DNA from 3 places in the Pantoea sp. GABEPS69 genome. Region 3 is predicted to be linked to each of the others. Evidence: predicted binding sites of a transcription regulator. Region 3 holds the regulator's gene; each other region holds the start of a gene.
The links. The regulator Fur, encoded in region 3, represses iron uptake genes when iron is present. The targets are predictions, from matches to a motif close to ATAATAATGAGAACNACTATCAA.

Region 1 (10,492 bases), 620 kb from region 3:
GCGCTGTCCAGTTTTTTCCCCATCACCCAGCTGAACCCCCACAAGCCGCAGGCGGCGAACACGGCCATTAACATGGCGTCGACCTCAAATGATAAGAATTCGCATTATCATATGATAATAAATCTTATCTTGCAGCCTGTTTTTTTCGCCCTCGGGCGGGAAGATGACAGACCAGTTGGAAAATGCTAGATTGCGGCCGATAACACCTTTCATAACACAGCAAATTTGCTCATTGTCCGGCAAATGAATTTATTTTTGCCGGAATGCGCTTTGATATTTCAGGGCCGTTTCGAGTATTAATAATGAAATTACAATCTTACGATGAATTGAAACAGAGCAAATATCGGCTGTCGCTGATGCTCTTTCTGTTTTTAAATGTCGCCGTATCGCTTTTTTGCCTGATCCCTTTCGCCGGCAGCCCGGCAGCGGACTTGCCTGTTCCGATTATTACCGTCGCGCTATTTAGCGCCTCGACGTTAATAGCGTGTTTAATCAGGCCCAAACTGAAATTACCTTTATTAAATCCTGTAGCATTGCTGCTTGGCGTCTTTTGGGCCTGGCATATTGAGCTCAAATATCAGCAGGTTTTCTTTTTTGACGACAATTTTTTGATGATTAGTCTGCTGAGCGTATTTTTTATCAGCGCAATCGCCCTGAGCGATTACCTGCCGGCATTTTGTCTGCATATCACCCCACCCGTGGTCACGGTGCTGCTGCTGGATAAGGGCGCGCATCTGGCGATGCTGCTGCTGACCATTTCGCTGCCGCTGATTGGCTTCTCTCTGCAGCACCTGATGCGCCGCCGCGTCGATCGCTTCACCCGTCGTCTGATGCGCCAGCTCTATGAAGAAAAAGAGACCTTCAGCGATCTCAGCATGCTGGACCCGCTGACCGGCCTTTATAACCGCCGCGGGCTGAAAAACCGGCTGGATAATATTCTGGAGAATCACGCGGGCAGCCACTTCGTGCTGCTGCTCGATATCGACCACTTCAAGGCGTACAACGACAACTACGGCCATGCCATGGGCGATCAGGCGCTGGCGCGCGTGTCGGTGGCGATCCGTGATGCCGTGCGTTCGCGAGATGTGGTGGTGCGCTACGGCGGCGAAGAGTTTCTGGTGCTGATGACCAACGTCAACGCGTCGATCGCCATGAAGCTGGCGGAGCGCATTCGCCAGTATGTACTCGATCTGGAGATCCCCCACCGTTTCAACGAAAAGGTCTCTACCCACGTGACCGTCAGCGCCGGCATTGCGCCAATCTTCGACGACGAGTTCGATCAGGCAGTTGCCAACGCCGATCGCGCGCTCTACGTCGCCAAAAATCAGGGCCGAAATACTATTCTCGCCTGGGAAGACCTGCCTAAAACCCTGACCGTCAGCGGCGAAGCGCTTTAACTCTTCGCCCGCCATCGCGGCGGTGCGCGGTAAGCCCCCGGCCGCGCCGGCCTTTCCGCCGACTTGTGAATAGGACTAAGAACGATTATCATTCTTTCTTCTCTGCTTCCAGGGCGTGTTATTCAGCATGGCGAACATCAGGCAGCAATCTCAACGCTTTCAGTACGCTCAGCCTATTTTTATGCAGGGCGATCGATCGCTGGCGCGCGCCCTGCGCGATCTGATGCGCGAGCAGCACCCCTATATGCTGGAGAGCATCCACCTTGATGAAGCCGCACCCGCAGACGCTCTGACGCTGGCGGAGTGGGCGAGCCCGGAACAGTTCCCTGCGCTGGCGCAGCGCTACAGCGACTATCTCTATCGTCAGCATCCCGATGCTGTCCAGGAGGCGAAGCCGGTTCAGTCGCTCTGGGCGCAGTGGTATTTCGGCCTGCTGCTGCCGCCGCTGATGCTGGCGCTGCTGGCGGAATCGCGCGCGCTCGACTGCTCGCCGCAGCATATCCACGTTCAGTTCCACGAGCATGGCCACCCTTGCGCCTTCTGGATCGCGATGCACGAAGATGAAGAGGCGCGCTACCTTACCGCGCCGCAGCGCATCGATCGCCTGATCCAGCAGCATCTGATCCCGGCGGTGAACGGTATCGCCCAGCACGGCGGCATCAACGTCAGGCTAATCTGGAATAATATGGGCTTCTCTTTTCACTGGTTTCTCGGCGAGCTGAAAACCCTGCTGGACGAAGCGACGATTCTGCAGCTTGAGCAGACGCTCTTTTTTACCAGCCGCCTGCAGGACGGCAGCGACAATCCGCTCTACCGCACTATGCTGCCGCGCGGCGGCGAGATGGTCAGACGCAGCTGCTGCCAGCGCTACCGTATTCCCGACGTCGAACGCTGCGGCAACTGCACGCTCAGCGTATAAAACCGTCTCCCGACGCACTTTCTCCTTTTCTCTCGTTTACACTTTTTCTCCCTTGTGGCAGTTTTTACGCCTTCGACCTGCATGGAGAAAAAGATGAGCCTGGAGTCGGTACGGCAGTTTTTCGCCGAACACGCACCTGATATCGACATTATCGAGATGTCGCAAAGCACCGCTACCGTGGAGATGGCGGCGCGCGTTCACGGCGTTGCGCCGGGACAGATCGCCAAAACGCTGTCGCTGAAAGTTAAGGACGAGGTGGTGCTGATCGTCACGCGCGGCGATGCGCGGCTCGATAACCGCAAGCTGAAAGCGGCGCTGGGCGCTAAAGCGCGCATGCTGAGCGTCGATGAGGTGGTGAACTGGACCGGCCATCCGGTTGGCGGCGTCTGCCCGTTCGGGCTGGAAAATCCGCTGAAGGTATACTGCGACGAGTCGCTGCGCCGCTTCGACGAAGTGCTGCCCGCCGCAGGCGCCGTCCATAGCGCCGTGCGTATTACCCCACAGCGCATGGCCGAGCTGACGCAGGCGCAGTGGGTAGACGTGTGCGAAGCGCTCTAGTGCGTCGGCTTCGACACCGCGCCTGATATTTCGATGCCGCGCGTTTCGCGGCCGAAGGCGACAAACAGGCAGATTAGCACTGCTACCGTACCGGCGACGATGGCCATCCCCAGACCGTAGTTGCCGTTATGCGCCTCGGCGATGCGCGACTGCAGCGTAGCGTTGACCGAGGCGATCAGATTGCCCAGCTGATAGACGAAGCCCGGCAGCACCGCGCGCGCGTTGGCGGGCACCAGCTCGGTGAGATACGTCGGCACCACGCCCCATGCGCCCTGCACCATAAACTGCATCAGAAACGCACCCAGCCCAATCGCCCAGGAACCGCTGGAGAAGGCCCAGAGCGGCAGCACCGGCAGCGCCAGCAGCGACGCCAGCATAATCGCCTTTTTACGCCCGATACGCTCCGACAGCGCGCCGAAAAAGACGCCGCCCAGCATCGCCGCGATGTTGTAGCTGATGGCGATCAGGCTGACGGTGTGTGCGTCGAACTGATGCTGCACCTTCAGGAAGGTGGGATAGAGATCCTGAGTGCCGTGGCTGAAGAAGTTGAAACAGGCCATCAGCAGCACCAGGTAGAGACACATTTTCCAGTGCTGGCGGATGATCGGCAGCAGCGCGCTGCTCTCCTGGCGCTCGCGCGCCGCCAGCCAGACCGGCGACTCCGGCACTTTGAAGTAGATAAACGGCAGCAGCAAAATCGGCAGCGCGCCGATCAGGAACATGCCGCGCCAGCCTACCGCGTCGAAAAAGAGCCCGAAGATCACCGAGGCCAGCAGATAGCCGCACGGATAGCCCGCCTGAAAGATGCCGGACATCAGCCCGCGCGAGCGGTCGGGAATGGTCTCCATCGCCAGCGACGAGGCGACGCCCCAGATGCCGCCCATCGCCACGCCGTAAATAATGCGAAAGCCGAGAAAGGCGCTGAAGCTCGGCGACCAGGCGGAGAGCAGCTCAAACAGGGAAAACAGCACGATATTGAGCATCAGAATCGGCCGACGGCCATATTTTTCCGCCAGCCGTCCAAACAGCAGCGCGCCGATCGGGCGCACCGCCAGCGTCAGCATAATCGCGATCGACACCTCTGAAACCGAGGCGTGAAAGTATTGCGCGAGGTCGCTTAAAACAAACACCAGTATAAAAAAGTCAAACGCGTCCAGCGTCCAGCTGGCGAAGCTGGCAAACGCCACATTCCGCTGGGTCGGGGTCCAGTTAAACATAAACGTATCCTGTCAGTGCCATTCGGATAAAGGTCCGAAAGAAAGAGGCGTAACCGCCGAGACGGTTACGATACTGTTAACGTTTTGTTTATAGCACTTTGCTAAACGCGAGCGCGTTCAAATGCTGGCATCCCTGACGTCAGGATGTAACTAAGGGTGTCGGCGCATGTCACGTCGAGGGAATCGTCCTGAGGATTAGCGTTTCAGCTGCGTCAGGGCCTGTTCGAGGATTTCCAGCAGCAGCGCGTTATCGACGTGGTGCAGCACATGGACCAGCGCGCCGCTGTCGACAGGGATGCCGACGTCGACGCGCAGCGGCGTGCGGTAGCGCCAGCTTTTGCCGCGCGTCGCGCCCGGACGCAGTTCGATATCCACGCGGTAGTCGGTGCCGTTCGCCACGCGCTGATTCAGCAGCCAGGCGACCACCAGCGCGTCATGGATCCAGCTGCCCGGCAGATTGCGGGTGCGGATAGAGTAATCGATCCACGGACGCAGCGTGTCGCGCACGAAATGAGAGAGCGGATGATCGCTGGCGGTGATGCGTGACAGATCCTGATGGGTCAGCAGCGTCTGCGTGGTCACGTCCATCGGCGCCAGCGTGATAGCCGCGCCGCTGTGTAGCACCTGATGCGCCGCCTCGGGATCGAGACCGAAATTGGTATCTTTGATGTAGTCGTCCAGCGCGAATACGCCGCCCATCACCACAATCTCCGCCACCGCTTCCGCCATCGCCGGATAGCGCTGCAGCGCCATGGCTACGTTGGTCAGCGGGCCGAGCGCCACCAGGGTAATTTCGCCGGGGTTGTCGCAAATCAGTCTGCCGATGGCCTCGGCCGCATCGTAGCCATCCGCTGCCATCGGCTTTGGCGCGCGCACGCCCTGCCACAGCCTGACCATATCGAGCTGCTCTACGCGGTTATCGAGCGCCGCGCGCCAGGGCGCATGATCCTCTTTCAGCGCCTGAGCGGCGCCCTGCACCACCGGAATGGCCGAGCCGAGGCGCGTCAGCAGATCTTTCGTTACCTGCGCGCCGATGTCGCTCGGCGTATTGCCTGCGACGGTGGCTATCAGCTCCACCGACAGCGCTGGCGAAGCAAGGGCCAGCGCGAGCGCCAGACCGTCGTCGGTATTGGCGCCGGGGATGCCGTTGCCCGGATCGCAGTCAATAATCACTCTTTTCATGTTGTCGTCGCGTTGGTTTTAATGTGCGGCGTACAGCCGCAGGATTCGCCGATTTCAAGGTAGTGCGGAAACTCATGCAGCTTCGCCTCGCCGTCCCAGTTTTGCAGCATGCCGATGGCGCAGCGCGCCATATCCCGCAGCGGCTGGCGCACGGTGGTTAAGGTCGGCACATGGAAAGCGGACTGATCGGTGCCGTTGAAACAGACCAGCGCCACATCCTGCGGCACGCGAATGTTGTGCTCGGAGAAAGCGCGAATCGCGCCGATCGCCTGCCCTTCGTTACTGGCAAACAGCGCGCGCGGCGCGCCGGGACCGGCCAGCATGCGCTGCGCCGCTTCGTAGCCGCCCTGCCGCGTATAGCTGGCGGGAAAGATCAGCGCCTCATCGACCGGCGTCCTGTGCGCCGCCATCGCATCGCGCCAGCCCTGAATACGATCCTGCGCGTTAAGCATCTCCAGCGGCCCGCTGATGATGCCGACCTGCCGATAGCCGTGGCTGAGCAAATGGGAGGTGACCTGAAATGCCGCCTGTCGTTCATCGACGCGCAGCATGCTGACGCCGGGCTGCGGCTCGACGCGATCCAGCATGACAAACGGGGTGCCGCTGGCCTGAATCACGTCGATATAGGGATGGCGGTCGACGCTGTTGTAAAACAGGCCGTCGACCTGACGGTTCAGCAGGCTGTGGATCAGCTCCAGCTCACGCTGGCGGTCGTCGCCCGCGTCGCCGAGCAGCATCACGTGACCATGATCCAGCGAGGCCTGCAGCAAAACGTGCGCCATAGAGGCGACGAAAGTATTGCCGATATTCGGCACGATCAGCCCATAGGTTTTGGTGCTGCCCGACGCCAGGGCGCGCGCCACGCCGTTGGGGCGATAGCCGGTCAGTCGGATGGCCTCCAGCACGCGCTGACGCGTGCTTTCCGCCACCGGACGCGGACCGTTGTTGATGACGTAGCTGACCACCGCCACCGATGTGCCGGCCATTTTTGCCACGTCGCTGCGTGTGACTTTGCCTGACGGCTGTTTCAAGCTTTTAGCTCCCGATGTAAACACGAAAGGCCGTGAATCATCACGGCCTGCTCGTTAGCGTGCGGGAAGCGACGCCGCACTAGATGGCGTCTTCCGGCAGATTGAGATCGCGCCCTCGCGTCTCTGGCGCGACAAAGGTCGTGAAGAAACCGATAGCCGCCATCGCGGAGAAGTAGACCGCTATCGGCCACCAGTGACCGCTCCAGGAGAGCATCGCTGCCGCCAGCAGCGGCGCGGTGCCGCCCGACAGAATCGAGCCCAGCTCTTTGGCTACCGCCATTTTCGTATAGCGATGTTTAACGCCGAACAGCTCTACGCCCCACGCGGCCTGTACCCCGTAGATGCCGAGCGACGCCAGCGCCATGCCGACCACAATCACCGGAATCACGATGGCCGGTTCGCGGCTGTCGAGCAGATAAAAGGCAGGCCAGGCGTAGAACATCAGCAGCAGGCAAAAGCCGCGATAGGTGATGCGGCGGCCGAAGCGATCCGAGAGCCAGCCCGCCAGCGGGATCACCGCAAAGCCCAGCACCGAGGCGATAAAGACCGCCGTGGTCGGCACGGATTTATCGACCATCAGCACCTTCGCCACATAGCCGACCATAAAGCCCTGCGCCAGATAAGAAGGGCCGTTTTCGCCGATACGCAGGCCGACCAGCGTCCAGAAAGCGCGCGTGCGCGTCCAGAATCCGCGTGCGTCCGTCGCCGGCTGTGCGTCGCGCGTCGCGGCGCGTTCCGCTTCCAGCTCCTGCTTTCTGCGCTCGAACACCGGGGTTTCGCGCAGATGGCGACGGATCCAGAGCGCCGCCAGGGCGATCAGCACGCTGCTGAGGAAAGGAATGCGCCATCCCCAGGCCAGCAGGCTCTCTTGATCCATCTGCACCACCGCCAGCCACACCAGCGCGGCGAGCAGCGTGCCGCTGTTGGAGCCTAAAGCAATCACCGACGAGACCAGCCCGCGCCGCTCGACCGGCGCATATTCGCCCAGCATGACCGTACCGCCGGAAAGCTCCGCGCCGGCGCCCAGCCCCTGGGTAAACCGTAACAGCACCAGGCAGGCAGGCGCCCAGACGCCGATAGCGGCGTAGCTGGGGATCAGGCCGATCAAGGTAGTGGAAGCGCCCATCAGAATAATGGTGATGACCATGACCGTTTTTCGCCCTTTGCGATCGCCGATCCAGCCGAACAGCACCGCGCCGATAGGACGCGCGATAAACCCGACCGACCAGGTGGCGAAGCTGGAGAGCAGCGCCATCGCAGGCGTCGCCTGAGGGAAGAAAACATCGCCGAAGATAATGCCCGCCGCCAGGCCATAGAGCGCGAAATCCGCATACTCCATCGCCGTGCCGAGCCAGCAGGATAAGGTGGCGCGCCAGAAATCTTTGCGCCCGGAAGAGGTGGTCAGCCGCTCATCGGCGGCGGAGTGCAAACGCGTGGAATCGCGCTCAACGGAGTGTTGTGCCGTCATACCATTTCCCTGTTTCAGTGATCGTGAACGCCCTTCCGTGGGACGGTTCTTTGATGGCAATCAGAACTCCCCGGGTGGCGATGTACTGGTTGGCTAACCCTTGTTGCGGTCAGTAAAGGATTCCCTGGTGTTGGAATCTCTGACTTTGCCTGCTCTGCCGATGTTAATCATCGGTCGTTTAAAAGCAGGCAAAGCACTAAACCTACTGGGCCTTTCTCGCATCGTCCGCCGCGAGTAATCACTGAGGGCCAGTTTATCTACGCGCGTAGATAAATCAAGTAAATTTAGCCATAACTGTTAAAAATCATACAGCTCCGCAAGGGTTTAAAACCAATTTATCTATATAATACATAAACTTAACATAAATTGACCGCGCATAATTCAATCAGTGTCATTTGATACTTAACATTTTCCCTTAATAATACCTGGCCGTAACCTGTTAAAGCGCAGCGCACAGAGTTATCGCCTGGAAACATGACGGGGGGATGACAGCCTCGGCTGTTTCGTCAGGTTAAGTCAGGTTTTAACATTGCGCTGCTTTGCATTAGGCTAAGAGAAGAACGAAGCAGGAGTCCTATGACCATTATCTTGATGCGACACGGCAAGCCGGACCATCGCGCCGCCGGTCGGCTCAGCGCCCAGGGCCTGGCCGACTGGTGCGAGGCGTATGACATGGCGCCGGTGTGCGACATGCCACCCGAGCGCAGCCTGACCATCGCACGTCAGGCGTCGGTGATCGTCTGCAGCCCGCTGCCGCGCGCGCGCTCTTCGCTGACGCGGCTCGGCCTGCAGCCGATCCACGTCGATGCGCTGTTCAGCGAAATCTCGGTTCCGCTGATCGCCTCGCGCCGCCTTGAAATGCCGGCTGCACTTTGGCTGGCGCTGCTGCGCATGCTGTGGCTGTGCGGCTATGCAGGCGAAAGCGAGTCGCTGCTGCGGGCACGCGAACGCGCCGCGCGCGCCGCCGATCGGCTCATTACGCTGTCGGAGCAGGGCACGGTGCTGCTGCTCGGCCATGGCCTGATGAATAAAATGATCGCGCGCGAACTGCGCAAGCGCGGCTGGCAGGCGGAAAAACACGCCAGCAGCCGCCACTGGAGCTCCGCGATCTATCACCGCCCTTTTATCTGACCAGATCGAAAAAGCTCAGCACCTCGCAGCCGGTGCCGACGCGCGGCGTGGCGATAACGCGATTCTGCGCCAGATCGACCACGCTTAAGGTGCCGTCACCTTCATTGGCGATCAGCAACTGCTGATTATCGGGGCTAAAACAGCCGTCCATGGGTTTGTTTCCTACCGGAATATCGCCCAGCGGATTGAGCAGATCGTCGAACAGCGTAATGATCGGCTCGCCATCGCCTATCGCCACCAGCCGCTCGCCGTTCGCGCTGAAACGCACCACCTGACAAGGTTGCTGGTGTCCCGGCAGCGCCAGCCGCTGGCGCACGCGGTGGCTCTGGCGGTCGATAACGTAGAGATAAGGCGCATCCGCCGCGCTGGCCACCAGATAGGGGTGCTTCGGCGACGCCGCGATGCCGGCGATAGGGCTTGGCAGCAGTATCGTATCGATCACCCGCCCTTCCGCTTCGCACAGATCCACCACGGTAATGCTGGCGTCCTCTTCATTTTCGGTAAACAGCTTGCGGCCGCTGGGCGAGAGCGTCAGGCGGTGAGCATTATGCGAAGGAACGGGAATGGTTTTTTCCACGCGGTCGGTCGCCGGATCGATTACCGCCACCGCCGCGCTGCTTTCGCAGCAGAGATAAACCTTGCCGTCGCGCCCCAGCTGACCGCTATGCGGCGCGCGCAGCGGCGAAAGATCGATAAAGCCGCTGATTTCGCGCTTCGCCAGATCGATTACCGCTACTTTGTGGCCCGGATGCGGATTGTCGCCGTGCGCGCCATCGCCGTAGATCGGCACATAGGCTTTTTGCCACGCCGGCAGCATCAGCAGCTCATGCGGACGCGGCGGAAAAGCGTTGAGCTCGCGCTCGACGGCAAAGGTCTCGGGATTGAGAAACAGCACGCGATTGCCTTGCTTATCGACCGCCAGTAATCCGCGGGTGGGTTCAGACATAGCGACTCCTTTTCTCAGTAAGCCTTCCTTAAGCGTAGACAACTGCGCTTATGCCACCATCCCCGGATGAATACATCAGCACGGTTAAACAAGCGCCATAATCCCCAGGCGCGATGAAATAATCAGCCAGCCCCTGTTATTTCTGCAGCGCAGAGATAAAAACCAGGATTATCTTTAGCCGCGACGATAAATAAAGAGATAAATCGGCTTATTTAAATATAAGGCAGACGGTAAGGCGATAATCGACAATATGGCCTGCCGCTTTCCGGATTATCTGAAATTCAGCAAAAGTCGTAGCGCGCATATAAATAATGCTTTATTAAACTGATGAAGAGATTTTATACACAGTCGTGAGGAGATGAATGCGCGCGCTGCGCTACGCCTCACCGGGGAAACCTCCGCCGCAATAATCAAAATAACAGGTGCCTCATGAATCCATACCGTCAACATCCTGCACACTCTCTCTGGCGCAGCTGGAAACGCGTCTCTTTCAGCAGCCAAATGCTGTGGCAGAAGAAAAAGCATCGCGCCCTCTCCGCGCCGGAATATGATGCCAGCCAGGAGGAGAATCTGGTGATCCTCTCCGCCGAGAAAGCGCCTGCGGCGATCCCGAAAACCATCTGGATGGTCTGGCTCGACGACC
Region 2 (10,492 bases), 1.9 Mb from region 3:
CGCTCATTCGGCGCGCGCCTTCGCTTTATCCCTTCTTTTACCGCTGTGCAGGCGTTTGCCCGCGCAGGTTTTCGGCTGTGCGAAAACAGCACAATCCATCCTTGCGCGTAAGATATATCATGAGTAATCTGAGCGTCTCAAATGAGAATCATTTCTAAAATATCTCACGTAATGACGTTTGCAGCCGAAGGCGCTGGCCAGCTGCGTAACAGGAGAACTTATGCATTCCGACAACCGAGCCTCCCGCAGCCGCGCGCCGCAGCGCGTGCGCAACGAGCTGCGTTTCCGTCGCATCAGCGTCGCCAGCAAAACGCTCGTCGCCGGTGAATTCTGGCGCGTGGTGTTTCACGGCAGCGATCTTGCAGGCTTCGCTTCGCCAGGCTTTGACGACCATATCAAACTCTTTTTCCCGCAGGAGAGCGGCGCGGAGTTGCCGCTGCCGCAGATGACCGACGAAGGCGTGGTCTGGGCGAATGGCGCTCGTCCGCCGGCGCGCGACTACACGCCGCTCGCCTTTGACGGCGAATCATCGCTGACCATCGATTTCTACATCCATGAGGGCGGCGTCGCCAGCGGCTGGGCGCAGCAGGCGCAAGAGGGCGATCGGTTAATTATCGGCGGCCCGCGCGGCTCGCTGGTGGTGCCGACCGACTACGCGTTTCAGCTCTACGTCTGCGACGAAACCAGCCTGCCGGCCTTTAAGCGCCGCGTGGCGACTGCCGAGGCGCAGGAGATTCATCTGTTTGCCTGCGTGGATGAGGCGACCGGCCGCGACTACCTGCCAGATCTGGCCGGCGTGAATGTGCACTGGCTCGGCAGCGGCGTCGCGCAGTCGGGTAAGCTTGAGGCGCTAATTGCCGAGCTGGATAACATCAGGCTGCCGCAGGAGGATTACTTTATCTGGCTGACCGGCGAAGGCGCGTTCGCGAAAGCGCTCGGCGACTACTTTGTCGAACGTCGCGGCCTGGATGCCGCCCAGGTGCGCGCCGTCGCTTACTGGCACGCCAGATAGACTGCTGCCGCCGCCCGTGTTGAATTTTGCCAGGCGGCGGACTACTATCATCCTCCCGTAAAAACTCCCTTCAGGCAGGCAATGAAACAGGATCCGGCTTTCTCGTGTCACCAGGATTCCGCTGCGCGCGGTGAATGCGGCGGTCGTCGCAAACGTCGTGAGAAGATGCTGGATGCCAGCGATATCCGCCTGTTAATGCTGCACTTCCTCGCGCAAAACGATGCGCACGGCTATGAGCTGATCAAGTCGATCGAAGAGCTTTCCAGAGGGGAATATTCTCCCAGCCCCGGCATTATTTACCCCAACCTGACGCTGCTGGAAGAGATGGACGCTATCCGCGTGGTGGACGCGCAGGCGTCGCGCAAGGCCTATACGTTGAATGCGGCAGGGCGCGCGCGGCTGGCTGAACAGCAGGCGCATATCGCGCACCTTATCGAGCGTCTCTCGTCGCTGGCGGTGTTGGTTAACAACCGCAGCCTTCCCGACGTCGATCGGGCGATTCATCGCATACGCACCACGCTCAATAGCCGCCTGTCGCAGCAAGATATCTCGGCTGAAACGCTGGAAAAGGTGGTCGAAGCGCTGAATGCGGCGGCGGATAAAATCGCCGCCAGCTAACGCCGCTGCCTCAGGGCTTCTTCTTGTCTACATGACCCAGCGAACGCTCCGGGAAGCAGAGATCGCGCACGCGCTGCTTCAGCGCCGCCGCATCGGGAAAACCGCCGTCGCGCTTACGCTCCCAGAGCGTCTCGTTATCAAGGGTAATAACAAAAATGCCGCCGGTGCCCGGCTTGAGCGTCACCGCCGACAGGTCGTCCGCGAAGGTTTGCAGCAGCTCCTGCGCCATCCAGGCGGAGCGCAGCAGCCAGTTGCACTGCGTGCAGTAGTGAATGGTGACGGACGGTTTCTCAGTCATAGGGTTTCCGTAGCGAAAAAAGAGAAGAGCGCACGGCGCAGCTTGGCAATTCGTGCGGTGTAAGATACATCTTACTCTAAAGCTAGTTGATAATGATTACCACTTACATTACATTTCTGGCGAAATTATTCCTATAAAAATGACGTTTCTCTTTACGGCTTTATGTGCGAAGCCGAAATTTAGCTACTGACAGCAAGTAAGTGAGCAAATACTAACAATCAAAAGGTATTTGCGCTTATGTCTTTAATGTTTCAGGGATTGACCCAACAGCGGCTGTGTAAAATTGCGCTGCTCGCCTCATCTGTTCACGCCGCCTGCGGCTACGCCGCCAGCGATTCGCCTCTCATTGACACCGCCAGCAGCGATGCGGTGATGACCGTTACCGCGCCGAAACCCAAAGCGGGCAACAAAACCACCCTGACCGCAGCCGATCTGCAAAAGCGCGGCGCGAACGACTTCGGTTCCATCATGCGCTACGAGCCGCTGATCGCCGCCACCGGCTCGGCGGGCGGCTCCTCCTCGGGCAAAAGCGGCTTCGATCGCGCAGGCTACAGCGGCTACAACATTCGCGGGCTGGAGAGCAACCGCGTCGGACTTGACGTTGACGGCATTCCGCTGCCGGACGCCACCGGCCGCGCCTATGCCAGCCGCGCTGGCAACAATACCTTCGGCATCGGTCGCGGCGACTACATCGATCCCTATATGTTCGGCAGCATCGAGATTGAGAAGGGCGCGACCGCGGTCGATCAGCCCAACGCCTCGATTGGCGGCAACGTCTCGTTTCACAACAAAAGCGCCGACGACTACCTGAGCGGCAGCAAAAACACGTACTTCGGCTATCAGAGCAACTACAACTCCGCCGACCGCAGCTGGCACAACGGCATCACGGCCGCGGCGGGTGACGACGAACTGCGCGGCCTGTTCGTCTACAGCCGCCGCGACGGGCAGGAGACGCAAAACAACAGCGGTGTGAAAGAGGCCTATCCGGCTAACTGGCACTCCGACGCCTTTATGACCTCCGGCATCTGGCAGCCGAATGACCAGCACAAGCTGAGCGCCACCTTCGACTACTACCATAAAACCAACCACACCCACTACGACGGCTGGGACACCTCTGGCAATACCATCTGGGGCACCTCGCAGCAGCAGAGCGACACGCGCCGCTTCGGCGTCAGCCTGGCGGATGAGTGGACGCCCTACAACGATCTGCTGGACACGCTGACCACGCGCCTCTACTGGCAGAAAACCGAATCGCACGACAATACGTTTATGCCGGGCAGCGCCAGCGCATATCAAAGGGTCTATTCGGATTACAACACCCGCAGCCTGGGCTTCGACACGCGCGCCAGCAAAATCGTCGGCCGCCATGAGCTAAGCGCCGGCGTCAACGCCCGCATGGAAAACAGCGAGCGTCCGTTCCGCCAGTCGCCCGCGCCGAGCCAGACCAGCGTGATTATGCAGCCGCAGGCCGACAGCCGCAGCTACACTGTCGCCGGCTTTGTGCAGGATAAGATCAACTTCGACCTCGACAGCCACGGCTTCGCGCTGATCCCCGGCGTGCGCGTGATGTATCAGAACACCAAACCGCGCAACCTCGCCGATCTCACCGCTGGCAGCCGCGTGCTGACCGAAGAACAGCTGGAAACGCTCTACGGCTCCGGCAACAGCGATACCGAAGTGCTGCCATCGCTCACCCTGCAGTACGATCTCACCCCTGCGCTTATCACTTATTTGCAGTACAAGCGCGGCGTACAGTTCCCGACCGCCAGCCAGCTTTACGGCTCCTGGAACCTTGGATCCAGCTATGCAGGGCGCGCCCAGTACGCGCTGGTCGGTAATGCTGATCTCGACACGGAAACCAGCAATAATTTTGAATGGGGCCTGAAAGGCCAGGCGGTGGAAGGCGTGACGGTAAACGCCTCGCTGTTCTACAACCAGTACAAAAACTTTATCGCCTACACGCGCTACACCCGCGCCGGCAACCCCGATAAGTTCGTCAACGTGCCGGGCAACATCTATACCACCTATCAGGCGGAGAACCGCGACAAGGCCTATATCTACGGCGCTGAGCTGGCGACCCGCATCAACTTCGGCAGCTGGTTCCAGCCGGTCGACGGGCTGAGCGCCACCTTCGCGCTGGGCTATAACGAAGGGAAATCGAAGTCGAGCTACTCAGGCGACAAATATGTCGATCTCGACAGCGTCGCGCCGCTGAAGGCGATTGTCGGACTGGCGTGGGACGACGTGCAGCGCGGCTATGGCGCGGCCGTGACCGCGACCTTCGTGAAAGGCAAGCGCGCCACCGAGACCGGCCGCGAAAGCTACAGCAACAGCGGCGCGGCGCTCGCTGACGCCGCCGGCGAGTATATGCGCGTGCCGGGTTATGGCATGGTGGATGCAACGGCCTACTGGCAGGTGGCGAAAAACGTCCGGCTGAGCGGCGGTGTCTATAACCTGACCGACCGCAAATATTGGGACTACACCAGCAGCCGCGAGCTGACCAGCGACACGGCGCAGGATCGCAACGACGTGGCGCTGGCGGTGATGCCGGGCCGGACGTACCAGCTGGGCGTCAACGTCGATTTCTAATCACTGGAACGCCCTGCGCAGGCGCAGGGCGCATCTCTTAGGGGAGCAAGGCGCAATGAATTCACTGTGGCAGCACTACCAGACGCTGAAAAGCCGTCATCCGAAAAAATATGCCCGCGAGCTGGCTGCGCTGATGGGCATCAGCGAAGCGGAGCTGTGCGCAGCGCGCGTCGGCCAGGAGGCGCAGCCGCTGAAGCCGCAGTTTCGCGAGCTGCTGTCGGCGCTGGAGGCGGTGGGCGAAACGAAAAGCATCACCCGCAATGAATATGCGGTGCATGAGCATCTTGGCCTTTATCAGAACCTGAAGCTGGGCGATCACGCCGGGCTGGTGCTGAACCCGCGCGCGCTCGACCTGCGCATCTTCCTCAGCCAGTGGCGCAGCGCTTTCTTTCTGCGCGAGCAGAGCGCGCACGGCGAGCGGCAGAGCATTCAGATCTTCGATCGTCACGGCGACGCGGTGCTGAAAATTTACGCCACCGACCACACCGATATGGCGGCCTGGCAGGCGCTGATCGCGCGCTTTGTCGACGACGCGCCCGCCGCGCTGCATACAGAGCCTGTGGAAACCGCCCGCTTCGCCGAGCATATCGACGCCGCCGCTATCGACAGCGAATGGCGCGCCATGACCGACGTGCATCAGTTTTTCGCTCTGCTGAAGCGGCATAACGTCTCGCGACCCCAGGCGTTTCGCGCGGCGGGCAGCGATCTGGCGTGGCGCGTGGATAACGACGCGCTGGCGCGGCTGCTGACGCTGGCGCAGCGAGACGGCAACGAAATCATGATTTTCGTCGGCAATCGCGGCTGCACCCAGATCTTTACCGGCGCGGTGGAAAAAGTGGCGCCGATGGATAACTGGCTCAATCTGTTCAATCCACACTTTACCTTGCACCTGATGGCAGATCAGATCCATGAGAGCTGGGTGACGCGCAAACCGACCGGCGACGGCTTCGTCACCAGCCTGGAGCTGTTCGCGGCCGACGGCACGCAGATCGCCCAGCTCTACGGCCAGCGCAGCGAAGGCACGCCGGAGCAGGCGTGCTGGCGCGAGCAGGTGACCTCGCTGAGCGCGGCGGGAGAAGCCGTATGAAAGGGGTAATCGCCGGCCTAACGCTGCTGCTGGCGCTGCCGTCGCTGGCGGCGGAGCGGGTGATCTCCATCGGCGGCGACGTCACGCAGATCGTCTACGCGCTGGGCGCGCAGCAGGCGCTGGTGGCGCGCGACAGCACCAGCCAGCATCCGGCGCTGGCGAAGCGGCTGCCGGACATCGGCTATATGCGTCAGCTCAACGCCGAGGGCATTCTGGCGCTGAAGCCGACGCTGGTGCTGAGCAGCGAGCTGGCGAAACCGTCGCTGGCGCTGCAGCAGGTCGCTCAGGCTGGCGTTAAGGTGGTGGAGATAAGCGGCGAGAACAGCCTGGCGGCGATCCCCAAAAAGATCGCCGCCATCGGCAAGGCGCTGCACCGCGACGAAGAGGCGCAGGCGTTGGCGCAGCAGGTTAACCGGACGCTGGCGGCACTGCCGAAGCGGCCGCTGCCGGTGAAGGTGCTGTTTATTATGTCGCACAGCGGCATGAAGTCGCTGGCGGCGGGCAGCGATACCGCCGCCGACGGCGCCATCCGCAGCGCGGGCCTGATCAACGCCATGGCGGCGGTGCCGCGTTATCAGCCGCTGTCGCAGGAGGGCGTCATCGCCGCCGCGCCGGATCTGGTGGTGATCGGCGACGATGGGCTGAAAACCCTCGGCGACGAAGAGAAGGTGTGGCAGCTGCCGGGCCTGGCGCTGACCCCGGCTGGCCAGCATAAGAACCTGCTGGTGATCGACGAGATGGCGCTGCTCGGTTTCGGCCTGGATACGCCAGGCGCCATCGTTAAGCTGCGCAAAGCGGCGGAAGCGGCGCGGCATGAGTAATGCCGCCGCGCCGCGCTGGCTGGCGCTGATGCTGGCGAGCATGCTGGCGGCGATGGCGCTGGCGGCGAATCTCGGCGCGATGCCGCTGTCGCTGCGCGCGCTGTGGCGGGCGCCGCTCAGCGATATGGTCTGGCAGATCTGGCTGCATATCCGCCTGCCGCGCGTGCTGCTGGCGGTGCTGATCGGCATGGCGCTGGCGGTCTCCGGGGCGGTGATGCAGGGGCTGTTTCGCAATCCGCTCGCCGATCCCGGCCTGCTCGGCATCAGCAGCGGCGCGGGGCTGGCGGTGGCGATCGCCATTCTTCTGCCGCTGACGCTGCCCCCGCTGCTGGCGCTCTGGCTGCCGACCCTGGCGGCCTTTCTCGGCAGCCTGGCGGTGATGGCGCTGATCTTCAGCCTCAGCCAGCGGGCGCAGGGCAGCCTGGCACGGCTGCTGCTGGTGGGCATCGCCATCAACGCGCTGTGCGGCGCGGCGGTGGGCGTGCTCTCCTGGCTCAGCAACGACCAGCAGCTGCGTCAGCTTTCGCTGTGGGGCATGGGCAGCCTGAGCCAGGCGCAGTGGCCGATGCTGGCGGTTTGCGCCGCCTTTATCCTGCCAGCGCTGCTGCTGACGCAGCGACGCGCGCGCCATCTTAACCTGCTGCAGCTGGGCGAAGAGGATGCGCACTATATGGGCCTCGACGTCAGGCGCACCCAGCGGCAGCTGCTGACGCTGAGCGCGCTGCTGGTAGGTGCGGCGGTTTCGGTCAGCGGCATTATCGGCTTCGTGGGCCTGGTCGTGCCGCACGTGATGCGCTTCTGCCTTGGCAGCGATCACCGCTGGATGTTGCCCGGTTCGGCGCTGGCGGGCGCGATCCTGCTGCTGCTGGCGGATACGCTGGCGCGCACCCTTGTGGTGCCCGCCGAGATGCCGGTAGGACTGTTGACCAGCCTGCTGGGCGGTCCCTGGTTTCTCTGGCAGATCCTGCGCCAGCAGCGAGGAGTGGAATAATGGATCAGTTAGAGGCGCGCAGCCTGCGCTATGCGCGCGGCGGACGGGTGCTGATCGACGCGCTGGATCTGTCGCTGGCGTCGGGCGAGCTGGTGGCGCTGATTGGCCCGAACGGCGCAGGCAAATCGACGCTGCTGCGGATGCTGACCGGCTTTCTGACGCCCGATGAGGGCGAGTGTCGGCTGGGCGATCGTCCCTTAGCGGCCTGGCCGCGCGCGCGGCTGGCGCAGCGGCGCGCGGTGATGCGCCAGCAGAATCCGGTCGCCTTCGCGCTGCCCGCCGCCGACGTGGTGGCGATGGGCCGCGCGCCCTGGCCTGCCGCAGGCGCGGCGGCCATTGTCGAGGAGGTGATGGCGCTGACCGGCTGCAGCGAGCTGGCCGGGCGCGACTATCGGCAGCTTTCCGGCGGCGAACAGCAGCGCGTGCAGCTGGCGCGCGTGCTGGCGCAGCTCTGGCGCGACGGGGCGCCGCGCGGCTGGCTGTTTCTCGACGAGCCGACCTCGGCGCTCGATCTCTACTGGCAGCAAAAGACGCTGCGGCTGCTGCACCAGCTGTCGCGCCAGAGCGATTTCGGCGTTTGCGCCGTGCTGCACGATCTCAACCTGGCCGCGCTCTGGGCGGATCGCATTCTGCTGCTGCATCAGGGCAGTCTGGTGGCGCAGGGCTCGCCGCAGGCGGTGATGACCGAGGCGACGCTGACGCGCTGGTATCGGGCGGATCTGCGCGTCTCTGCTCATCATGAAAGCGGCAGGCCGACGATTCAGCTGCGCGCATAAAGCCGTTTGGCTTATTATTCATGGCGTTAGCGCTTAGCGGCGCGCCGATTTTCGGCCATACTTTCTACTCTGAATCACTGAACAGGGAAGCAAGATATGAACGATGCATTAGATCAGGCCGCCGAACAGCTTGGCGAGCGGCTTCTCTCCTCTGAGTGGCGGTTAGCGACCGCCGAGTCCTGCACCGCCGGCTTGATCAGCATGACGCTGGCGAAAGTGGAAAACAGCGGCAACTTCTATACCAGCGGCTTCGTCACCTACAGCGATAATGCGAAAAGCCAGCTGCTCGGGGTACGGCCGGAGACCCTGGAGGCGCATACCGCGGTGAGCGAACAGACGGCGCGCGAGATGGCGATCGGCGCGCGCGAGCGCTCCGGCGAGCCGGTCAGCCTGTCGATTACCGGCTATGCCGGACCGGACGGCGGCGAAGACGGCACGCCCGCAGGCACCATCTGGTTTGGCTGGACCTTGCCCGACGGCAGCGTGGTGGCGGAGATGCGACGCTTCGAGGGCGAGCCGAAAGCGGTGATGGAGCAGGGCGCGCAGTTCGCGCTCGAGCGTCTTGCGGTGCTGCTGCGCGACGCCGCCCTGCATCAGAACGCTTAACGGCAGTCGACAATCAGGCGGCCGCGCACCTTGCCGTCCAGCAGATCCTGCGCGCCCTGTTTCGCTTCGCTGAGCGGGATCAGCGTCGTCAGCTGGGTCAGCGTGTCGCCGTTCAGCAGTTCGCCGAGGCGCTGCCACGCCTGCTGGCGCAGCGGTTTCGGACACATCACGCTGTCGACGCCGGTCAGGGTCACGCCGCGCAGGATAAAGGGCGCGACGCTGGCGGGCAGATCCAGCCCCTGCGCCATGCCGCAGGCGGCGACCACGCCGTCGCGCTGGGTGGCGGCCAGCACGTTGCTCAGCGTATGGCTGCCGACGCTGTCGATCGCCGCCGCCCAGCGCTCTTTCGCCAGCGGCTTGCCGGGCTGCGACAGCTCGCTGCGGTCGATGACCGAACGCGCGCCGAGCGTATCGATCAGATAGCCTTCGTCGCTGGCGCGTCCGCTGGCGGCGATTACCTCAAAACCCAGGCGCGCCAGCAGGCTGACGCTGAAGCTGCCGACGCCGCCGCTCGCGCCGGTGACCAGCACCGGGCCGCGATCCGGCGTCACGCCCTGTTTCTCCAGCGCCATCACGCACAGCATCGCGGTAAAGCCCGCGGTACCGATCGCCATGGTCTGTAGCGGGCTAAGCGTGGCGGGCACTTCAACCAGCCAGTCGCCTGGCACGCTCGCCTTCTGCGCCAGGCCGCCCCACTGTTTCTCGCCGACGCCCCAGCCGGTCAGCAGCGCCACGTCGTCCAGCCGCCACTCTGGATGGCGGCTGGCGGTAACGCGGCCGACGAAATCGATGCCCGGCACCATCGGGAACTGACGCACGATCGGGCCTTTATTGCAGATGGCGAGTGCGTCTTTGTAGTTCAGCGTGGACCAGGCGACATCGACGGTGACGTCATGGTCGGGCAGCTGGGATTCGTTGAGATCTTTCAGGTTGGTGCGGTAGCCTTGCTCATCATTTTCAATGACTAATGCTGTAAACATGCAGCCTCCGGCAATCAGGAAATGTGCCGGCCAGTCTACTCTTCCTCGACGGGAAGGGGTAGAGAGGGCGCAGGCGCTGCCTGAAAGCGCTAATAAATGCATAATCTTTCATAAAGCAAAGATAATTAAGCATTTATTTAATGCACCCCTGTTTTAAGTTCTTATTTATCATTAGCTTATGATTTATGCTGTTGCGGGATTATTAATTTGGGCGGGTTGTTCCCATGCTAAAAAAATGACATGATTGCGCCTCTTTTTGCCTGTTCGTCGAGGATGTCGCTATGGCCGAAACAATGCGCAGCCGCACCTGCCTCCGCTCGCTTTACCCTGTGCGCACGGCACTCCTCTCTGCTCGCCGCTTTCAGCCGTTCCCGCGCGTCATGCGGTGAGGCCAGCTAAACGTTCGCTGTTGGGCATGCGTAAAGACAGACGCGATCTGGCTTTACTGATGTCTATCGGGTGCGGCTTTACCTTTTGCTTCGTCTCCGCTTCCGCCTGACGTTATTCGCCGGGGAATCTTCCCTATTGCCGTGCCTCTGGCACCCACTCATCCTTCACCGTTGGGGATTTGTGTTATGACACCACTGAAAATTGCCGCCAGCGCCGCTGTGGCTCCCAGCCTTACCCTGAATACCGGGCGTGACGTAGTGACGCTGGACAACACCGACTTTACCGACGTGGCGGCGGTGGTCGTCTCGCTGGCCGATACGCGCA
Region 3 (10,492 bases):
CTGGGAAGCGGTGCCGCCCTGGCCGCATCCCGCGCTCTTTATACGCGGCGGCGACTCGCCCTATCTCGACAACCAGCATCGCGACGCGCTGCTACGTCAGTTTCCCGCCGCGCATGCGCACGTCATCAGCGGCGCCGGCCACTGGGTGCACGCCGAGAAACCTGATGCCGTATTGCGCAGCGTCCGCCGCTTTTTTGCGCTTTAAAAGCAAAAGCTTGCCGTTCGCGGTTTAGCATTGGCGTCATCACTTCGGCTGGAGTATGATGGCGCGCTAAATTTTGCCGCTGCTCATTTTTTTGCCGCGGCAATGGCCCATTTCGTTATAAACGCGCCTGCTCGCGCCGCTAGTTTTACTAACCCATGGCAAAAGAACACACTGACCGCACTACGCTGGATCTGTTTGCAAACGAGCGTCGGCCCGGTCGACCGAAAACCAGTCCGCTCTCGCGTGATGAACAGCTGCGCATCAATAAGCGCAATCAACTGAAACGTGACAAAGTGCGCGGGCTGCGTCGTGTCGAACTCAAAATGACCAGCGAAGCCGTGGATGCGTTAAACACCCTGGCTGAGCAGCGCAATATCAGCCGCAGCGAACTGATTGAACAAATGCTGCTGGCGCAACTCAAACTGGGCTGAATAGCGCAAAGCGCACGCAGAAGCAAATGGAGCGGCTTTTCGAGTTCCGCCCTTTTGCCCGCTCTGCTATCATTCGCTTAATTGTGCGCTCTGCGCATGCACTCATTATCAGGATTTAAGAGGTTATTTACCCCATGGCAATCGTAGGCATCTTCTTTGGCAGCGATACCGGCAACACCGAAAACATTGCAAAAATGATCCAGAAACAACTGGGCAAAGAGGTTGCGGAAGTGCATGACATTGCCAAGAGCACGAAAGAAGATCTCGAGGCGTTCGATATCCTGCTGCTGGGCATTCCGACCTGGTACTACGGCGAAGCGCAGTGCGACTGGGACGACTTCTTCCCGACGCTGGAAGAGATCGATTTCAACGGCAAGCTGGTCGCGCTTTTCGGCTGCGGCGATCAGGAAGACTATGCGGAATATTTCTGCGACGCGATGGGCACCATTCGCGACATTATCGAGCCGAACGGCGCGGTGATCGTCGGCCACTGGCCGACCGAAGGCTACCATTTCGAAGCCTCTAAAGGTCTGGCGGACGACAAGCACTTCCTCGGCCTGGCGATTGACGAAGATCGTCAGCCGGAACTGACCAATCAGCGCGTCGAGGCCTGGGTTAAGCAGATTTCCGATGAGCTGCAGCTGCAGGCGATCATCGAAGCCTGATTACCCACATACTCAATGTGGGCGCTGGCTCACATTGAGTTAATGGTTTTTCCTATAGAAATAATAGCTACAGATTTTTAACTTTTATCTCTGATTCTGTACAATACCCACATCGGTTATCTGCTTATTTCTTCCGCGAGGTCAGGAAGTTAGCGAGATGATAACGAACCTCCTGCATTTCTCCGCCCGGCGCCGTTACGCATCTTCTTACAGCCCGTGTTGATTTCAGGCGTTTCCCTCGGTTTTCATTTCAAAACTTCACCTCTATAATGAGACGCAAATGAGAATAGACACCGAACGACATTCAAGGCAAGGCGCCTCAAGTAACCAGCAAAGTAACAGGACAATATCCGCATGACTGACAACAACACCGCATTAAAGAAGGCTGGCCTGAAAGTCACGCTGCCCAGACTTAAAATTCTGGAAGTGCTTCAGGAACCTCAGTGCCATCACGTCAGCGCGGAAGATCTGTATAAACGCCTGATTGATATGGGCGAAGAGATTGGTCTGGCTACCGTTTATCGCGTACTGAACCAGTTTGACGATGCGGGCATCGTGACGCGTCATAACTTCGAAGGCGGAAAATCGGTTTTCGAACTGACCCAGCAGCATCATCACGATCACCTGATCTGCCTCGACTGCGGTAAAGTTATCGAATTTAGCGACGAATCAATCGAATCGCGCCAGCGAGATATTGCTACCCGCCACGGCATCAAGCTGACGAACCACAGCCTCTATCTCTATGGACACTGCTCGCTGGGCGATTGCCGCGAAGACGAAACGCTCCACGATCAGTAAAGATGTGTGCTATGCAGTAATTCTATAAGCCGGTCTGTGTACCGGCTTTTTTTATGCCGTCAGCCGACCAGCGTTTCGTGCAGATAGCGCCAGCGGGGAATCGACGTGGTGCAGTCGAGGATCGCCAGCGAGATGCGCGCCTGATCGCTGCCGTTAATCATCTGCAGCTCGCGATACTGAATAGTGACCTCATCTTTGCCCTGAGAGATTACCGCGTGTTCGCTGGTGGCGATGCGCATGCCTTCGCGACGCCCCTGTAGCTGACGAAACAACTCTTCCGTTTGATTCAAATCGAGCAGCCGACCCTGCGGCGTGACCATGCGGAAATCGGGATGGAAGTGCGAAAGCAGCAGTTCGAAGGTATCGTCTTCGCCTGAAGGCTGATTGAATATACGTTCGATTAACTGATGTAAAACTACCACGCTGTGTTTTGCTTCCTGACCAAGAGCCGTCATCATTTTTCCTTTTTATGCCCGCATAGCCTCTTCAAAGAGCGAATAGCCTACCTGAAAAAACGAAATTCACATCTGGAAATTGATTAATTTTCGTTAACTCAGACAACTCCCAGACTGGTCAGACAAGCGGTAATCATTTGTTACAGAACAAAAAATTGCCTTGCAGCTAATTGCAGATATAAAAAAGGGCGATTGCTCGCCCTGTAGTAATTTTATCATGCCGTTAATGCAAAAATTTAATCGCCGATTTTCGCCCAGGTATCGCGCAGACCCACGGTGCGGTTAAACACCAGCTGGTTCGGACGCGAATAGTGGCTGTCGGCACAGAAGTAGCCTTCACGCTCAAACTGGTAAGGCGCTTCCGGGCTGGCGTTCTGCAAACCTGGCTCGACGAATCCCTGACGAATTTCCAGCGAATTCGGGTTGATGGTGGTCAGGAAATCCTCTTCCGCGCCTGGATTCGGCACGCTGAACAGGCGATCGTAAAGGCGGAATTCCGCCGGCAGCGCATGGTCGGCGGAGACCCAGTGGATCACGCCTTTCACCTTGCGGCCGTCAGCCGGATCTTTGCTCAGGGTATCGACGTCGCAGGTGCAGTAGATGCAGGTGATATTCCCCTCTTCATCTTTTGCCACGCGCTCGGCGCGGATCACGTAAGCGTTGCGCAGGCGTACCTCTTTGCCCAGCACCAGTCGCTTGTACTGCTTATTGGCTTCTTCGCGGAAGTCAGCGCGATCGATCCAGACTTCACGGCCAAACGGCACTTCGCGGGTGCCCATCTCCGGCTTGTTCGGATGATTCGGCATGGTGATGATTTCGTTATGGCCGGCCGGCAGGTTCTCAATCACCACTTTCAGCGGATCGAGCACCGCCATGGCGCGCGGCGCGTTTTCGTTCAGATCGTCGCGAATGCAGGATTCCAGCGACGCCATCTCGACCACGTTATCCTGTTTGGTAACGCCGATACGGCGGCAGAACTCGCGGATCGAGGCGGCGGTGTAGCCGCGACGGCGCAGGCCCGATACGGTCAGCATGCGCGGATCGTCCCAGCCTTCCACTACGTTTTCGCTGACCAGCTGCGTCAGCTTGCGCTTCGACATCACCGCATATTCGAGGTTAAGACGCGAAAACTCATACTGGCGCGGATGCACCGGTATAGAGATGTTATCCAGCACCCAGTCATAGAGGCGACGGTTATCCTGGAACTCCAGCGTACAGAGCGAATGGGTAATGTTTTCCAGCGCATCGGAGATGCAGTGGGTAAAGTCGTACATCGGATAGATGCACCACTTTTTGCCGGTCTGGTGATGCTCGGCGAACTTAATGCGGTAGAGCACCGGATCGCGCATCACGATAAAGCTGGACGCCATATCGATTTTGGCGCGCAGGCAGGCTTTACCCTCGGCGAATTCGCCGTTGCGCATTTTTTCGAACAGCGCCAGGTTCTCTTCGACGCTGCGGTCGCGATAGGGGCTGTTTTTGCCCGGCGCGGTCAGGGTACCGCGATATTCGCGGATCTCTTCCGGCGTCAGCTCGTCGACATAGGCCAGACCTTTATTGATCAGTTCAACCGCGTAGTGATAAAGCTGATCGAAGTAATCTGAGGAATAACGAACGTCACCACTCCACTCAAAGCCCAGCCATTGCACGTCGCGCTTGATGGACTCGACGAACTCCATATCCTCTTTAACCGGGTTGGTATCGTCGAAACGCAGGTTGCACTGCCCCTGATAGTCCTGAGCGATGCCGAAGTTCAGGCAGATCGATTTAGCATGGCCGATATGCAGATAGCCATTGGGCTCAGGCGGAAAACGGGTATGCACGCTACTGTGCTTGCCGCTCGCCAAATCTTCGTCGATGATCTGACGAATAAAGTTAGTTGGGCGGGCTTCAGCCTCACTCATCTCTCAATCCTCAATACGTATAGCGGGTGGTTTGTACCACGAAGTAACGGAGTATGATCCACAAAGCGTCGAAGGGAAACAACCGGTTTGTTAAGGCGATAAAACGAAAAAAGGCAGGAATCGCTTCCTGCCTGCTTTTTTTATGGCGATGCGGTTAGGGGCTTAGCCTTTTACCTCGTAAAGCGGGGTTTCGCCAGCTACTACCGTGCCGGTCGCCAGCAGCGTCAGCCCGGCGAAATCTTCGCTGTTGCTGACGACCACCGGACTGATCATCGAACGTGCGTTGCCGTTAAGGAAATCAAGATCCATCTCCAGCACCGGCTGACCCGCCGCGACCGTTGCGCCCTCTTCCACCAGGCGGGTAAAGCCTTTGCCGCCCAGCGCCACGGTGTCGAGGCCCATATGCACCACAATTTCGACGCCGCTGCTGGTTTCCAGACAGAAAGCATGGTTGGTGTCGAAGATCTTCACCACGGTGCCGGCAACCGGCGCCACCACGGTTTTACCGCTCGGCTTGATCGCCAGCCCTTCGCCTACCGCCTTGCTGGCGAAGGCTTCGTCAGGCACCACCTCCAGCGCGACTACTTCGCCGCTCACCGGCGCCATCAGCGTCACAATGGTTTTGGTCTCGCGATTCAGCACGGCCTGCGGTTTTGCCGCTGGCGCGGCAGGCGCTGCTGAAGCGCCGCCCGCCGAGGCGACCGGCCCTTTTGTCAGCACTTTTTTCATTGCGGTGGCGATGCTTTCCGCCTGGGTGCCGACAATCACCTGCACGCTCTGTTTATTCAGGCGGATAACGCCGGACGCGCCCAGATGTTTGGCAACGGACTCATTGACCTGCGCCGAGTCTTTTACGTTGAGACGCAGACGCGTGATACAGGCGTCGATGCCGGTCAGGTTATCGGAGCCGCCGACGGCGCCGATATAGCGACGCGCCAGCGATTCGGTCGCGCTCTCGCCGTTGTCGGTTGTGTCGACGTTAACGTCGTAGCCGTCCGTTTCGTCGCCCGCCACCGCCAGCTCGCGGCCCGGCGTCATCAGGTTGAACTTCTTAATCGTGAAGCGGAATACCACATAGTAGAGCGCAAAGAAGACGATGCCCTGCGGGATCAGCATCCACCAGTGGGTCGCCAGCGGGTTGCGGCTCGACAGCACCATATCCACCAGACCGGCGCTAAAGCCGAAGCCGGCGATCCAGTGCATGCTGGCGGCGATAAATACCGAGATGCCGGTCAGCACCGCGTGGATGACGTAAAGCACCGGCGCGACGAACATAAAGGAGAACTCTAGCGGCTCGGTAATGCCGGTGAAGAAGGCCGCGAAGGCCGCGGCCAGCATGATGCTGCCGACTTTAACGCGGTTTTCCGGTCGCGCGCAGTGATAGATCGCCAGCGCCGCGCCAGGCAGGCCGAACATCATGATCGGGAAGAAGCCCGCCTGATAGCGTCCCGTGATGCCGACAATGCCGGTGCCGTTAGCGATTGACTGCGCGCCGCCGAGGAATTTAGGAATATCGTTGATGCCCGCGACGTCGAACCAGAACACCGAGTTAAGCGCATGATGCAGGCCGACCGGGATCAGCAGACGGTTAAAGAAGGCGTAGACGCCCGCGCCGACCGAGCCCAGCTTCTGAATATGTTCGCCAAAGCTCACCAGTCCGTTAAAGATCAGCGGCCAGATATACATCAGAATGAAGGCAACCGCGATCATCAGGAATGAGACGAGGATAGGCACCAGGCGGCGTCCGCTGAAGAAAGAGAGCGCCTTCGGCAGTTCGACATGGCTAAAGCGGTTATAGACCTCCGCGGAGATAATGCCCACCATGATGCCGACAAACTGGTTTTCGATTTTGCCAAAGGCGGCGGGCACCTGATCCAGCGGTATTTTTTGGATCATCGATACGGCAGCCGGCGAGCAGAGCGTCGTCACCACCAGAAAACCGACGAAGCCGGTCAGCGCCGCTGCGCCATCTTTATCTTTTGACAGCCCATAAGCCACGCCGATAGCAAAGAGTACGGACATATGCTCAATAATGGCCGCGCCCGATTTTATCAGCAGCGCGGCGAGCGCGTTGCTTGCGCCCCAGGCGTCCGGATCGAGCCAGTAGCCGACCCCCATTAATATCGCCGCTGCCGGCAGGGTCGCTACCGGCACCATCAGCGCGCGGCCAACCTTCTGTAAGTAACCTAACATTTGTCCTTTCCCCCTATGAGACTGGCTTGTCGCCCTGCGCCGCTTGCTTTTTATTGTCAGCCGCAGGGGTTGATTGACACTACACTTCACGTTGCGCAGTGTAATGACAAATTAATTCGCCTCGCAAATTATACGCGTCTCTTCTGTGATAATTATCACCAAAAAGCACCATTAACTGCCGAGACGTCTGGCGAACGACCCTAACTTATTTTATGATGAAAAATATCAAGACGCAGCGATCGCGAGCTGAAACGGTCTCACGGCTTTAATGTGATAATGACCGCCGCGATGGGCGCGTCGTCCCCTTTTCTTTTCTCAGAATGAGGTGAAACATGCGACTTATTCCTTTGGCTACCCCTACGCAGGTCGGTAAATGGGCAGCCCGTCATATCGTCAACCGTATCAATGCTTTTAACCCTACCGCGGATCGTCCCTTCGTGCTGGGTCTGCCGACGGGCGGCACGCCGCTGGAAGCTTACAAGCATCTTATCGAGATGCACAAAGCGGGCCAGGTCAGCTTTAAGCATGTAGTGACGTTCAATATGGACGAATATGTCGGCCTGCCGAAAGAGCACCCGGAAAGCTATCACAGCTTCATGTACCGCAACTTTTTCGATCACGTTGATATTCAACCAGAAAATATCAATCTTCTGAATGGCAATGCGCCAGATATTGACGCAGAATGTCGCCAGTATGAAGAGAAGATTCGCGCGCTGGGCAAAATTCACCTGTTTATGGGCGGCGTCGGCAACGACGGCCATATCGCCTTTAACGAACCGGCCTCTTCCCTCGCCTCGCGCACCCGCATCAAAACGCTGACGCACGATACCCGCGTGGCGAACTCGCGCTTCTTCAACGGCGATGTGGATCAGGTGCCGAAATATGCGCTGACCGTCGGCGTCGGCACGCTGCTGGATGCGGAAGAGGTGATGATTCTGGTGACCGGCCATGTCAAAGCGCAGGCGCTGCAGGCCGCCGTAGAAGGCAACGTCAACCATATGTGGACCATCAGCTGCCTGCAGCTGCATGCGAAATCGGTGGTGGTATGCGACGAACCCGCCACCATGGAACTGAAAGTGAAAACCGTTAAATATTTCCGCGAAATGGAAGCGGAAAATATGAAAGGCGTGTAAGACGATGTTGTAAATGCCCGCCGCGAGGCTCTGGCGGGCTCAGCCGGGAGAACCACGATGTACGCATTAGTTAACGGCCGAATTTATACCGGTCATGAAATTCTGGATAACCACGCGGTGGTTATCGCCGATGGGCTGATCGAACGCGTCTGTCCGCGCGACGCGCTGCCAGCCGATATCGCGCTGCGCGACGTTTCAGGCGCGCTGATCGCTCCCGGCTTTATTGATTTACAGCTGAACGGCTGCGGCGGCGTGCAGTTCAACGACGACATTGACGCCCTGAGCGTCGAGACGCTGGAAATTATGCAGCGCGCCAATGAAAAGTCAGGCTGCACCAGCTTTCTGCCCACGCTGATCACCAGCAGCGACGAGCTGATGAAGCGCGCCATCGACACGATGCGCGCCTATAAACGCAAGCATCAACATCAGGCGCTCGGCCTGCATCTGGAAGGCCCCTGGCTGAATAAAGCCAAAAAAGGCACCCATAATCCCGATCTCATCCGCCTGCCCGATCCGGCGCTGGTGCGCTATCTGTGTGATAACGCCGACGTCATTACCAAGGTGACGCTGGCGCCGGAAAACGCCGGCGACGCAGTGATCCGTCAGCTAACGCAGGCGGGCATCATCGTCTCCGCCGGCCACTCCAACGCCACCTATGACGAAGCCAAAGCGGGCTTCCGCGCGGGCGTGACCTTCGCTACCCATCTCTATAACGCCATGCCCGCTTTCGCCGGACGCGAGCCGGGCCTGATCGGCGCGCTGTTCGATGCGCCGGATGTTTATTGCGGCATTATTGCAGATGGATTGCACGTCCATTACGCTAACGTACGCAACGCGAAACGTATTAAAGGCAATAAGCTGGTGCTGGTCACCGACGCCACCGCGCCCGCAGGCGCCGAAATTGATAAATTCATTTTCGCTGGCAAAACAATATACTATCGCAATGGCCTGTGCGTGGACGAGAACGGCACCCTGAGCGGCTCTGCGATTACGATGATTGAATCGGTGCGCAACGCCGTCGAACATGTCGGTATCGCGCTGGATGAAGCACTGCGCATGGCGACGCTCTTTCCGGCGCAGGCAATGGGCGTGGAAAAACAGCTGGGCACGGTCGAAGCGGGAAAAGTCGCCAACCTCACTGTTTTTACGCGTGATTTCAAGATCACTAAGACGTTTGTCAACGGAGACGACGTCCTGAGCGAGTAAGCACTGAATGACCACTGGCGGCCAGACACAAATAGGAAATGTCGATCTTGTCAAGCAACTCAATAGCGCGGCCGTTTACCGGCTGATTGACCAGCAGGGCCCTATTTCGCGCATTCAGATTGCCGAACTCAGTCAGCTTGCGCCCGCCAGCGTCACTAAAATTACTCGCCAGCTCATTGAGCGCGGGCTGATCAAAGAGGTGGATCAACAGGCGTCCACCGGCGGTCGCCGCGCTATCTCCATCGTAACCGAAACGCGCAATTTCCACGCCATCGGCGTGCGGCTCGGCCGCCATGACGCCACCCTGACGCTGTTCGATCTCAGCGGCAAATCGCTGGCGCAGGAGGATTATGCGCTGCCGGAGCGCACGCAGGAGACGCTGGAGCATGCGCTGTTCGCCGCTATCGACAGCTTTATCGACACCCACCAGCGTAAAATCCGCGAGCTCATCGCCATCTCGGTGATTCTGCCCGGCCTGGTCGATCCGATAAATGGCGTTATCCGCTATATGCCCCATATCGCCGTCAGCCACTGGCCGCTGGTGGCCGGCCTGCAAAATCGCTTTAAGGTCACCAGCTTCGTCGGTCACGATATCCGCAGCCTGGCGCTGGCTGAGCACTACTTTGGTGCAAGCCGCGACTGCGCCGACTCGATTCTGGTGCGGCTCCATCGCGGCACCGGCGCCGGCATAATCGCCAACGGTCATATTTTTCTCGGCAGCAACGGCAACGTAGGCGAAATCGGCCATATTCAGGTCGATCCGCTTGGCGAACGCTGCCACTGCGGCAATTTTGGCTGTCTGGAAACCATCGCCGCTAACGGCGCGATTGAAAACCGCGTGCGCCATCTGCTCAGCCAGGGCTACCCCAGCGTGCTGACGCAGGACGCCTGCCAGATGGCGCAGATTTGCAAAGCGGCCAACCAGGGCGACGCGCTGGCCTGTGAAGTGATTGAATATGTCGGACGTTATCTGGGCAAAGCGATTGCCATTGCGATTAACCTGTTCAACCCGCAGAAAGTGGTGCTGGCGGGCGAAATCACCGACGCCGAGAAAGTGCTGTTCCCCGCTATTGAAGGCTGTATCAACACGCAAGCGCTCAACGCCTTCCGCAAAAATCTGCCGGTGGTGCGTTCCGAGCTCGATCATCGATCGGCGATAGGCGCCTTTGCGCTGGCAAAACGCGCTATGCTCAACGGCATTCTGCTGCAACATTTACTGGAAGAGTAAACGCCACCCGGACTGAACCTATGACGATAAAAAGCGTAATTTGCGACATTGACGGCGTGTTAATGCACGACAACACCGCCGTGCCCGGCGCGCAGGAGTTTCTGCAGCGCATCCTGCAAAAAGAGATGCCGCTGGTGGTGCTGACCAACTATCCTTCGCAGACCGCGCAGGATCTGGCGAACCGCTTCGCCAACGCCGGCGTCGAGGTGCCCGACTCGGTGTTTTATACCTCCGCGATGGCGACCGCCGATTTCCTGCGTCGTCAGGAAGGTAA

Region 1: a site for Fur is predicted at 1,467-1,489, ahead of fhuF (siderophore-iron reductase FhuF). Genes of this name have one in related genera too.
Region 2: a site for Fur is predicted at 2,015-2,037, ahead of PVE98_RS03225 (TonB-dependent receptor domain-containing protein). Genes of this name have one in related genera too.

Annotation. Positions count from the first base shown of each region.
Region 1 is NZ_CP118618.1:3,483,899-3,494,390, forward strand. Features, by position in the region: gene PVE98_RS17000 (DUF1435 domain-containing protein) at 1-74, opposite strand, end outside; gene PVE98_RS17005 (diguanylate cyclase) at 303-1,397, shown strand; gene fhuF (siderophore-iron reductase FhuF) at 1,525-2,316, shown strand; gene PVE98_RS17015 (YbaK/EbsC family protein) at 2,410-2,874, shown strand; gene PVE98_RS17020 (MFS transporter) at 2,871-4,091, opposite strand; gene PVE98_RS17025 (nucleoside hydrolase) at 4,287-5,273, opposite strand; gene PVE98_RS17030 (LacI family DNA-binding transcriptional regulator) at 5,270-6,259, opposite strand; gene PVE98_RS17035 (MFS transporter) at 6,384-7,772, opposite strand; gene PVE98_RS17040 (histidine phosphatase family protein) at 8,349-8,903, shown strand; gene PVE98_RS17045 (YncE family protein) at 8,896-9,849, opposite strand; gene PVE98_RS17050 (glycosyltransferase family 32 protein) at 10,279-10,492, shown strand, end outside.
Region 2 is NZ_CP118618.1:659,845-670,336, forward strand. Features, by position in the region: gene PVE98_RS03210 (siderophore-interacting protein) at 221-1,012, shown strand; gene PVE98_RS03215 (PadR family transcriptional regulator) at 1,094-1,630, shown strand; gene PVE98_RS03220 (SelT/SelW/SelH family protein) at 1,641-1,928, opposite strand; gene PVE98_RS03225 (TonB-dependent receptor domain-containing protein) at 2,166-4,517, shown strand; gene PVE98_RS03230 (hemin-degrading factor) at 4,573-5,604, shown strand; gene PVE98_RS03235 (hemin ABC transporter substrate-binding protein) at 5,601-6,425, shown strand; gene PVE98_RS03240 (iron ABC transporter permease) at 6,418-7,416, shown strand; gene PVE98_RS03245 (heme ABC transporter ATP-binding protein) at 7,413-8,192, shown strand; gene PVE98_RS03250 (CinA family protein) at 8,289-8,798, shown strand; gene PVE98_RS03255 (MDR family oxidoreductase) at 8,795-9,778, opposite strand; gene PVE98_RS03260 (ornithine decarboxylase) at 10,354-10,492, shown strand, end outside.
Region 3 is NZ_CP118618.1:2,862,248-2,872,739, forward strand. Features, by position in the region: gene ybfF (esterase) at 1-205, shown strand, start outside; gene ybfE (LexA regulated protein) at 361-636, shown strand; gene fldA (flavodoxin FldA) at 771-1,301, shown strand; gene fur (ferric iron uptake transcriptional regulator) at 1,656-2,099, shown strand; gene PVE98_RS14020 (hypothetical protein) at 2,159-2,554, opposite strand; gene glnS (glutamine--tRNA ligase) at 2,791-4,458, opposite strand; gene nagE (N-acetylglucosamine-specific PTS transporter subunit IIBC) at 4,621-6,651, opposite strand; gene nagB (glucosamine-6-phosphate deaminase) at 6,984-7,784, shown strand; gene nagA (N-acetylglucosamine-6-phosphate deacetylase) at 7,842-8,990, shown strand; gene PVE98_RS14045 (N-acetylglucosamine repressor) at 8,998-10,218, shown strand; gene PVE98_RS14050 (HAD-IIA family hydrolase) at 10,239-10,492, shown strand, end outside.